2 regions of the Kineococcus sp. NPDC059986 genome follow, and region 2 is predicted to be linked to the other one. Evidence: predicted binding sites of a transcription regulator. Region 2 holds the regulator's gene; the other holds the start of a gene.
The links. Region 2 encodes LexA, which represses DNA repair genes until DNA is damaged. Its sites were predicted from a motif close to TCGAACANNTGTTCGA; they were not measured.
Positions count from the first base shown of each region.

Region 1 (4,910 bases), on a different contig from region 2:
GCTCATCCCAGTTCGACGGGGTGCCCGCCGGTCAGGCGGAGGAGCTCGTCGTAGCGGGTGCGGAAGACGGCGTGCGGGTGGCCCGCCGGCACCCACACCTGGGGATAGGGGGCCAAAGCGACGTCGACGTACGTCGGCAGCGGCTCGGCCAGGCCCAGCGGTGACGCGGACCCGAGGACGGAGCCGGTGCGGCGCAGCACGGCGGTGTCGTCGTCGCGGAAGAGTTCGGGTTCACAGAGCACGGCCGCCAGAGCCGGGGCGAACAGCGGGTGCGCCGCGGAGGAGATGACGAACAGGTGGCGGCCGTCCCGGGTGCGCAGGACGGCGGTGGCCGCCACGGCCGGCAGCGGGACGCCCAGGTGCCGCGCGAGGTCCTCCGGACCCTGCAGGCTGGCGGGCACCTCCACCACCTCGCCCGCGGCGTCGAGGTCCAGCAGGGCCTCGGCCGTGCTCTCCACGGCCGGGACGGTGAGCACGGAGAGGGAGGGCGTGGCGGTCCCGGTCGTCGAGGACCCACCGCCCTCAGCGGGTTCCTGGCGCACCATCCACCTCATGCACCGTCAGCGTAGAACCGTTCTCGCCCCACGTCGCGGTGAGCGGGCTCGGTGTGTGACGTTCCAACCCCTGCCGGCCGCCGGCGGGTGTCGGAACGGCGCGCACGGACGCGCGGGTCGGCGGTGGGTCAGCGGTCGGGGGCCGTCAGGACGTTGCCGCCCGCGAGCACGTGGACCCCGACCCCTGGGGACACCGTGGTCGCCGTCCCCTCCACCGGTCGGTAGGGGAGCCCGGCGATCGTGTACTCCCCGGACCACGTCGTCGTCAGCGTCACCGTCCGGTCGCCGGGGGCCGTGTAGGTGTGCGTGAGGGTCTGCCGCGGGTAGGGCCGCCCCGGGTCCGCCGTGGGTCCGAGGCGCGTGCCGTCGCCCAGGTCCCACGTCCAGCTCGTCGGGGTCGCGCGGATCCGGACCGGGAACCCCAGGACGGTCGTGTCCCGGACCACCGTCCCGCCCGTCGTGCGCAGGACGAGGGGGACGCCGAGGAGCGCCTGGCCGTCGTCGGGTTGCAGCTGCACCGGGCTGGCCGGCAAACCCACCCGGCGCAGGTCCGCGGCCGTCACCGTCGGCAGGACCACCGGTGCCGCGTCCGTGGGGTCCGTCGTGCAGCGCGACCCCTGGTTCACCCACCGCGGGTCGTCCCCCGTGCGGGTCCACGTCGTCGCGAACGTCTGGCCCGGGGGGCAGGTGTTCCGCGCCGCGCCGCAGAAGTCGTCGCCGAAACTCCCCTCGGGGCCGTTGCGTCCACAGGCCGGAGTTCGGACGACGGCGGTGGCGGGAGCCCCGTCTTGGTTCAGTCTTCCGGCGGCGTTCTGAGGGCGTTTTCCTGAGGCTCCTGTCCGCCGGGTCGCCTCAACGGTGACGGCATCACCATCGGAGTATCCCCGGTGAGGTTCCTGCGCCCATGCCTTCGTCGGGTTAACGATCAGCGTCAGCGACACCGCGATGACGAGGATTGCTGTTGCCGACCTCATTCGACCTCCCGCACGACCCAGTGGTCGTCGGTCCATTTCAGCCACAGGTACCCAGTCAGATCAGACTCTGCTGGAACGTCTTCGATCAGCGAACCGTCAGCTGCGAGTAGTTGGTGGGCGGGCCGGGACAGATCGATGTCCATGTCGGTTTCGCCTGAGGCGGGATCCCAGGACAGGACGTGCGTTCCCTCGAACTGCAAGATCGTTCCAGTGCTGACGTAGCCCTTCTCCCGGTACATGTCGACCTCGTCGGCGTACGTCTGGCATCCGCTGCAGTCGTCCGTCGACAGGCTCCTCAGCAGGGTCGAGTCGCCAGTGGAACGTGCGTGATTCATCACCCGTGTGAAGTAGACGGCGAACGAACTCGCACCGTCCTGCGTGAACGTCTTCCCGAGGTCGGGCAGTTCCGGACGGGGGAGGTCGCGCGTCGACGTCGGGCTCGAGGTGGCGGTCGCCGCGGGGGTCGGAACCTCCTCGTGCGACCCCGCCCCGTGCTCGTGGTGGGGTGCCTCGCCCGACGTCGTGGTGGGTGCGGCCGCAGCTGCCGTCGCGGCCGGCACCGGGGCCGAGGGCGCCTCCTGCGAGCAACTGGTCAGCAGGCCCGCGAGGGCGAGTCCGGCGGCGGTCGCGAGGAGGGGGCGAGCGGGAGTCACGCCCCGCACGGTCGCACCTGCGCGGGGCGCGCGGAGCCGCCGGACGGGGTGCTGTGGACAAGTTCTGGGCCGTTCGGGTGACCCCGTCGAGGCGGTGACCCTCCGTCATGCGAAGTCCACGCTGCGTCCTGTGGACAACCCGGTTCGCCGTTGACGCGTCCTGAGGTCGGTGGTGTAGCTTCGAGATGTGTTCGAACCGGTGTTCGAACATGATGAGACCGCTCGAGGCGCGGTCCGGGGAGAGGGGAAGCTCCGCGGGCCGCGCCCCGAGTGCGTGCTCGCGAGCCGCTTCCCCCGGCTCGCCGCACCGCGCGCTCCTGCCGCGGTGCCGGCTCGAGTGAGGGGAAGGGTGACCACGGTGCGACGGTTCTCCGACGCGGTGCACGTCCGCTACGGCGACGCGGACGAGGGGGAGGAGACCCCCGTGCAGTTCATCTGGCGCGGCCGGCTCTACGTCGTCCGCGAGGTGCTCTCCCGTTGGCGCGAACGCAGCGCCTGGTGGGAGCACGCGGCCGTCGCCGCCGTCCACGGTGACGTCACCGACTCCGACGCCACCGGTCCGGGTGACCGTCCCGCCCGCCGCCGCGTCCTCGAGATCGGCGACCTCGAACGCGAGGTCTTCCGCGTCGAGGCCAGCGTGGGCCGGGCCGGCGGCGCAGGTGTCTACGACCTCGCCCGCGCCGTCGCCACGGGGACGGCGGCCGTGTCGGAGGTCGCTGGTACCTCTTCGTCCGAAGCGTCGGGGGACTGGCAGCTGCTGCGCGTCAGCGACTGACACCCCCGACCGACCAGACCTGACCGCACGACCGGAGGAGAACGCGATGACCACCACCTTCGACGTCCCTGCGGGCGTCCCGCGCCCGCTGACGACGGCCGCCCTCGACCTCCTCGCCCGCTGCGAGGACGAACTGATCACGGCACTGCGCACGGACGACGTGGCCGAGCGCTACGTCCACGCCCACCTCGCCGCCCTGCGCGCGGGGGCGGCGGTCGTCGCGGTGCACGGCCGCCCCGCCCGTGGCCGGCGCACCGGCGGTCCGCGCAGCGTCTGGGAGATGCTGCCCGCCCTCGACCCGGCCCTGCAGGAGTGGGCCGACCGGTTCGCCGCGACGGCGCCCGCCCGGGCGGCGGTCGAGGCCGGTCGCACCGGCGTCGTCGACGCCGCGGCCGCCGACGACCTCCTCGCCCACGCCGAGCAGTTCCACCGCGTCGTCGAGGCCACTCTCGGGCTCAGCGCCCTCCAGCCGCTCGCCGGCTGACGCGCTCGCGCGCGTCCCACCGCTCCACCCGCACGGTCCCGCACCCCCGCACCACCCGGTCTTCCCCACGGGCGCGTTCCTAAGGACGTCCCATGACCACCCTCGCCCCACCCCTCGCCGCACCGTTCCCGCACCTGCACGTCGCCTCGGGGTACTCCCTGCGGTACGGCACCTCCACCCCCTCCGCCCTCGTGGCGCGGGCCGCCGACCTCGGCATGCCGGTCCTGGCCCTGACCGACCGCGACGGCCTGTACGGCGCCGTGAAGTTCGTCCGCGCCTGCGGTGAGGCCGGTCTGGCGCCCGTGCTGGGGGTCGACCTCGCCACCACCCCGACGGGCCTGGCCGACGGCCTGCCCACCTGGGCGGACCCGTCGGTCGCGTTGCGCAGCAAGGCCTCCCGCACCCCGGTCCGCGGTGGGGCGGCGGTCGACCCGCGGTTGCCCCGCGTCACCGTCCTGGCCCTCGGCGCCGACGACGCCGGGGCGGGCCGGGGGTGGGCGGCGCTGTGCCGGCTGGTGAGCGCGACCCACCTCGGCGGGGAGCGGGGCACCCCCGTCAGCAGCCTCGACCTCGTCGCCGCCCACGCCACCACCCCGACCGGCGGCCGGCCGACGCTGGCGGTCCTGCTGGGGCCGGGGTCCGAGCTCGGCCGCGCGCTGCTGGCCCGCCGGGACGACCTCGCCCACGCGGTCCTGCGCCGGTGGCGCGAGGTGCTGCCGGCCGGCTCCCTGCACGTCGAGGTGGTCTGCCACCACGCCCCGCCGGGGACGGCCGGCAGCGTCGAGCACGCCGCCCGGATGCTCTCCTTCGCCCGTGCCGCAGGGGTTCCGGCCGTCCTGACCGCCGCCGTCCGGTCCGCCGGACCGGACGGCGGACTGACCGCCGACCTGCTCGACGCCGTCCGGCGCCTCGTGCCGCTCGACACCCGGCACACCGACCGGGTCAGCGGTCAGGGCCACCTCCTGCCCACCATCGACATGGTCCGCACCGCCGCCGACGTCGCCCACGCCGCCGGCGACCCGTCCGCGGCCGCCGACCTGCTCACCACCACCGCCGCCCTCGCCGCGCGTTCGGTGCAGGACCCGGCCACCGACCTCGGCATCGGTGGTCACCACCTGCCCGACCCCGAGGCGCTGGGGCTGACCCGGGACACCGACCAGGACGCCGTGCTGCGCGCCCGCTGCGAGGCGGGGGTCACCCGCCGCTACCCGGGGGCGGACCTCAAGCTCGAGGCGAAGGTCCTGCGCCGCCTCGACGAGGAGCTCGACACCATCGCGAAGGTCGGGTTCGCCAGCTACTTCCTCACCGTCGCGGACGTCTGCGACCTCACCCGCGGGATGGGCGTCCGGGTCGCCGCCCGTGGCTCCGGCGCCGGCAGCCTCGTCAACCACCTGCTGCGCATCTCCGACGTCGAACCCCTCGGGCACCGGTTGCTCATGGAGCGTTTCCTCAACCCGCGACGCGGTCAGC
Region 1 is NZ_JBFBND010000006.1:51,661-56,570, forward strand. It holds gene AB0637_RS06780 (YbaK/EbsC family protein) at 3-554, opposite strand; gene AB0637_RS06785 (PKD domain-containing protein) at 683-1,180, opposite strand; gene AB0637_RS06790 (DUF6318 family protein) at 1,525-2,181, opposite strand; gene AB0637_RS06795 (DUF6504 family protein) at 2,540-2,956, shown strand; gene AB0637_RS06800 (SAV_6107 family HEPN domain-containing protein) at 3,003-3,440, shown strand; gene dnaE (DNA polymerase III subunit alpha) at 3,533-4,910, shown strand, end outside.
Region 1: AB0637_RS06795 (DUF6504 family protein) is a predicted target of LexA. The motif match lies at 2,373-2,388, and genes of this name have one in related genera.

Region 2 (4,910 bases):
ACCCCCGAGGGCCGCGTGTGCGGCACCGCGGTCGGAGCGGCCGACAGGACCGTCACGAGGCCCACGCCGAGCTCGTCGACGATGCGCCACACGGCGGCGCAGAAGCGTTCCCACTGCACGTCCGGCTCGGGACCGGAGAGGAGGAGCAGGGAGGAGCCCTCCTCGTCGAAGACCCGCAGCAGCCGCAGGCGCGGCGGTTGCACCTCGAGCCAGTTCTGGCCGCCGAAGGTCATCGTCGGACGGCGCGCGCGGTAGTCGTGGAGCTGGTCGACGTCGAAGGTGGCGACCACCTCGTGGCGGCACACGGCGAGCAGGTGCTCGACCGTCTGGCGGACGGCACCCCCGGCGTCGACGAACCCGGAGAGCGCGACCACCAGGGGCGGTTCCACGAGGGCGGGCCGTTCACCCTCGTAGGAGTAGAGCGAGGACGGATCCAGCATCCGCCCATCATCGCCGGGGGACGCGCCGCCTGGACGGGCAGGGTCCAGGCAGGGGGCTCCCCCGCGTCAGCCTGCCGTCGGGACGGGACGCCCCGCGGGGGCGGTCACCGCGGCGAGGCCGGCCTCGCGCTCGGTGCGCAGCCGGTCGATCGCCTTCTCGAAGTCGGCCAGGGAGTCGAACGCTTGGTAGACCGAGGCGAAGCGCAGGTAGGCGACCTCGTCGAGCTCCTGCAGGAAGGGCAGCGTGGCCAACCCGACCTGGTGGGCGTCGATCTCGGCGGCACCCTGGGCGCGGACGGCCTCCTCGACGCGGTGGGCGAGCAGGGCGATGTCGTCCTCGCTGACGGGACGCCCCTGGCACGCCTTGCGCACACCGGACGCGATCTTCGCGCGGCTGAACGGCTCGGGTGCCCCGGACCGCTTGACCACGGTCAGGCTCGCCGTCTCGACGGTCGTGAACCGCTTGGAGCAGTTCGGGCACTGACGACGGCGACGGATGGAGCTGCCGTCGTCGGTCGTGCGGGAGTCCACGACACGGGAGTCCTCGTGCCGACAGAACGGGCAGTGCACCCCGACTTCCTCCCCCGCGACCGTACGGAACCTCTGGCGCAGGCTCGACCGTACGTCGCGGGACGTGTGCACAGCAACTGACCCCGTGCCCGGACCCGCCGGACGGGGCGACGGCACCGGGACCACGTCAGTGCCGGTCGGGCAGGTCGGGCATCGTCAGCTGCTGGCCGGCCTGCACCGTCATCGACGGCAGGTCGTTGAGCTGCACGATCTCGCCCGCGACCTCGCGCCAGTCCTGCTGGGGCGCCCACTGCGCGGCGATCGCCGACAGCGTCTGGCCGGGGACGACGGTGAGGACGACCGGCGCGGGCGCGCGGTCGGCACCGGCCGACGCGCCGGTGAACGCGCCGGTCACGGCGACCACGGCACCCGTGAGGGCCGTCGCGGCGGTGCACGTGACGAGGAGGCGGCCGCGGCGGGTGAGCCGCAGCGGTCGGCGGTCGGCGCGGACCCGGCGGACGGCGGCGGGTCGCGCGCACCGACGGGCGCGACGGCCGGCGCGCGGGCCGGAGAACGGCGAGGGGGTGGTGAACGGCGCGGGGGCCGCGAAGGACGGGGCGAGGGCGGTGGTGCTCACGAGCGTGGACCTCCATCTCGGTGACGCCGGGTCGAACGGGTGTTCGACCCGACTCGTCTGTTCTACCACCGTTCGAACGGTGGAGCGCAACCCCTGGGACCCGCGAGGGACCGGGGGGCGACGCGGACAGACGCTGCCACCGACCTCCGACAGACGGCCTGACCTGCGACGACGCTCGCGCATGGCGCGGGCGGCCCGTCAGGAGGCGTAGCGCTTCGCCGCCCTCTCACGCGCCTTGGCCGCCTCGACGTCGCGGTCCTTGGGCGGCGCAGCGGTCACGAGGTCGTCGAGGAGGTGGGCCGTCGCGTGGGCGACGGCGGCCACGGCGCGGTCGAAGGCCTCCTGGTTGCGCGCCGACGGGCGCGTCGTCCCCGCGACCTTGCGCACGTACTGCAGCGCGGCGGCCTGCACCTCCTCCGACGTCGCGGGAGGGGCGAAGTTGTGGAGCTGGCGGATGTTCCGGCACATGCTCCGACCCTAGGCACGGACCCCCGCCCCGGGAAGGTCGCGCGCGGCCGGCGCGACGGGCCGAGGCCCCTCGCCGACACCTCCCGGCGACACGCCGGTTCGAACACCTGTTTGATCATCACCGGCCCGCTGGCTACCGTGGCGGCACCGGAGGACCTCCCGACCCGGGCGACACCGCAGACAGGAGAAGGACGTGACCGACGCGCTGGACGGAACGACGGACGGAGCGGGCGAGGACGCCGGCCCCCTCGGGACGGTCCACGAGTTCCCGGACGTCCCCGTGGTGCGCGACGGCCTCACGAACCGCCAGCGGCGCGTGCTGCACGCGATCAAGGAGTGCGTCGAGCAGCGCGGGTACCCGCCGAGCATGCGCGAGATCGGGCAGGCCGTCGGGCTGACCAGCCCGAGCAGCGTGGCCCACCAGGTCAAGACGCTGGAGAAGATGGGGTACCTGCGCAAGGACCCGCGTCGTCCGCGCACCCTCGAGGTCGTGAGCCCCGCCCCGCAGTTCGGCTGGGGCCTCATCTCCGGCGTCGAGGCGTCCGCCGAGGACGGCCGGCCCACGCCGGTCTACGTGCCGCTCGTCGGTCGCATCGCCGCCGGTGGCCCGATCCTCGCCGAGGAGCTCGTCGAGGAGGTGTTCCCCCTGCCCTCGCAGCTCATCGGCACGGGTGAGCACTTCATGCTGCGCGTCGTGGGCGAGTCGATGGTCGACGCCGCGATCTGCGACGGCGACTGGGTCGTCGTCCGCCAGCAGCCGACCGCCGAGAACGGCGACGTCGTGGCCGCCATGATCGACGGCGAGGCGACCGTGAAGGTGCTGCAGCGCAAGGACGGTCACGTCAAGCTGCTGCCGCGCAACCCGCTCTTCGAGCCGATCGACGGCGACGAGGCGACCGTCCTGGGCAAGGTCACGGCCGTCCTGCGCAGCCTCTGAGCCGCACCCGCAGCCCGCACCGCTGACCCCGCCGCCCGCACGGGCGCCGGGTCAGCGGACCGGCTGGACCAGCTCGACCGCGGCCTCGACCGCCAGGCGGGGCGAGGTGAGGACCGGCACGTGCAGGTCCCGCAGCAGCGGGGCCGCGTCGAGCATGCTGGCCTGCGCCAGGACGACGACGTCCACCGGCGGGTCCAGGCTCCGCACGGCCCGGCGCACGGCGTCGGCCACGCCCGTCGTGTACGTCAGCAGGTCCCCCGCCTCGAACGCCTGCCAGGTGTCCGTGCAGCGCACCTCCACGAACTCCACCGTGCGACCGGTCGTGTCGGCGCACTCGTGCAGCAGGGGCATCGCGGTCGCGAGCGCCTCGTCGAGGGAGGCGACGACCGCCACCCGCCGGCCGGCGAGCACCGCGGCCTCGGCCATCGGCCGGTCCACGCGCACGACGCGCAGCCCCATCTCGGCACCGACCTGCTTGGCCGTCGGGCCCAGCGTCGAGCACGTGCAGACGACGACGTCGGCACCCTCGGCGACCAGGCGCCGCAGCCGGTCGCCCAGCGCGGCCCGCACGCTGTCGAGACCGTGCGCGCGGGCGGCGGCCAGCAGTCCGGTGTCGACCAGGTGCCGCGCCTGCACGGTGTCGTCGCGGGCGGCGAGGAGGTCGCTGAAGGTGCGCACGTGCGCGTGCGCGGAGTGGAGGAAGCCGACGGTGGCCACGTTCCGAGCATGACACGCCGCGACCGTCTCGGCGCCAGGGGTCACGGTGCTCGTCACCCGCTCAGCCGCCGCAGAGCCGACAGGACGGTGTCCGTCGACGTCGTGGACCAGAAGTCCGGCAGGGACTCGCGCAGGAAACCGCCGTAGCGCGCCGTCGCGAGCCGGGAGTCCAGCACGGCCACGACCCCCTTGTCCCCCGTGGCCCGGATGAGCCGGCCGGCCCCCTGGGCCAGCCGCACGGCCGCGTGCGCGACCGAGACCGAGAGGAAGCCGTTGCCGCCCGCCGCGTCCACGGCGCGGGACCGCGCCGACATCAGCGGGTCGTCGGGACGGGGGAAGGGGATGCGGTCGATGACGACGAGGGAGCAGCTGTCGCCCGGCACGTCCACGCCCTGCCAGAGCGAGAGCGTCCCGAACAGCGAGGTGGCGGGGTTCTCGGTGAAGTCGCGGACCAGCTTGGGCAGGCGGTCCTCGCCCTGGCACAGCACGGGCGTGGCGACCCGGTCGCGCAGCGCCTCGGCCGCCTCCTCGGCGGCACGGCGGGAGGAGAACAGGCCCAGCGTGCGGCCGCCGGCGGCCTCCACGAGGGCCGCGAGCTCGTCGAGGACGGCCTCCCCGGCCCCGGCCCGGCCCGGCGGCGGCAGGTGCCGGGCGACGTAGAGGATCCCCTGCCGGGGGTAGTCGAACGGGCTGCCGACGTCGACCCCCGTCCACGGCGTCCCCGACCCCTTGGGGCTCTTCAACCCGAAGGCCCCCGCGACGGGGTCGAAGGACCCGCCCAGCGTGAGGGTGGCCGACGTGGCGACGACGGTGCGCTCGGTGAAGAGCCGCTCGCGCAGCAGCCCCGCCACCGACAGCGGCGCGATGTGGAGCGAGGGGGCCCGCGACGCCGGTCCGAAACCGGCCGTGACCCAGGCGACGTCGAAGCTGTCCTGCGCGCCGCGGCCGACGTCGGCCGCGAGCCGCTCGGCCACCGAGAAGACCTCCTGGACCGCGGCACGGGCCAGGTGACGGGCCCCGCGGGACTCCGGGTCGTCCTCCTTCGCCGCCCCCTCGGAGGCGTCCTTGAGGTCGGTCAGGGCCTGCCGGGCGGCGTCGCGGACGGCGACGACGGCGTCGGCCAGCGCGTCCGGCCACCGGTCGATGCGCCCCGGGGCCGCGTCGTCGAGGGCGGCCTCGAGGGCCACGGAGGCGTCGTCGA
Region 2 is NZ_JBFBND010000001.1:1,495-6,404, forward strand. It holds gene AB0637_RS00015 (PAC2 family protein) at 1-440, opposite strand, end outside; gene nrdR (transcriptional regulator NrdR) at 507-1,010, opposite strand; gene AB0637_RS00025 (LysM peptidoglycan-binding domain-containing protein) at 1,138-1,587, opposite strand; gene AB0637_RS00030 (DUF2277 domain-containing protein) at 1,786-2,055, opposite strand; gene lexA (transcriptional repressor LexA) at 2,336-2,992, shown strand; gene AB0637_RS00040 (aspartate/glutamate racemase family protein) at 3,044-3,709, opposite strand; gene AB0637_RS00045 (ATP-dependent DNA helicase) at 3,763-4,910, opposite strand, start outside.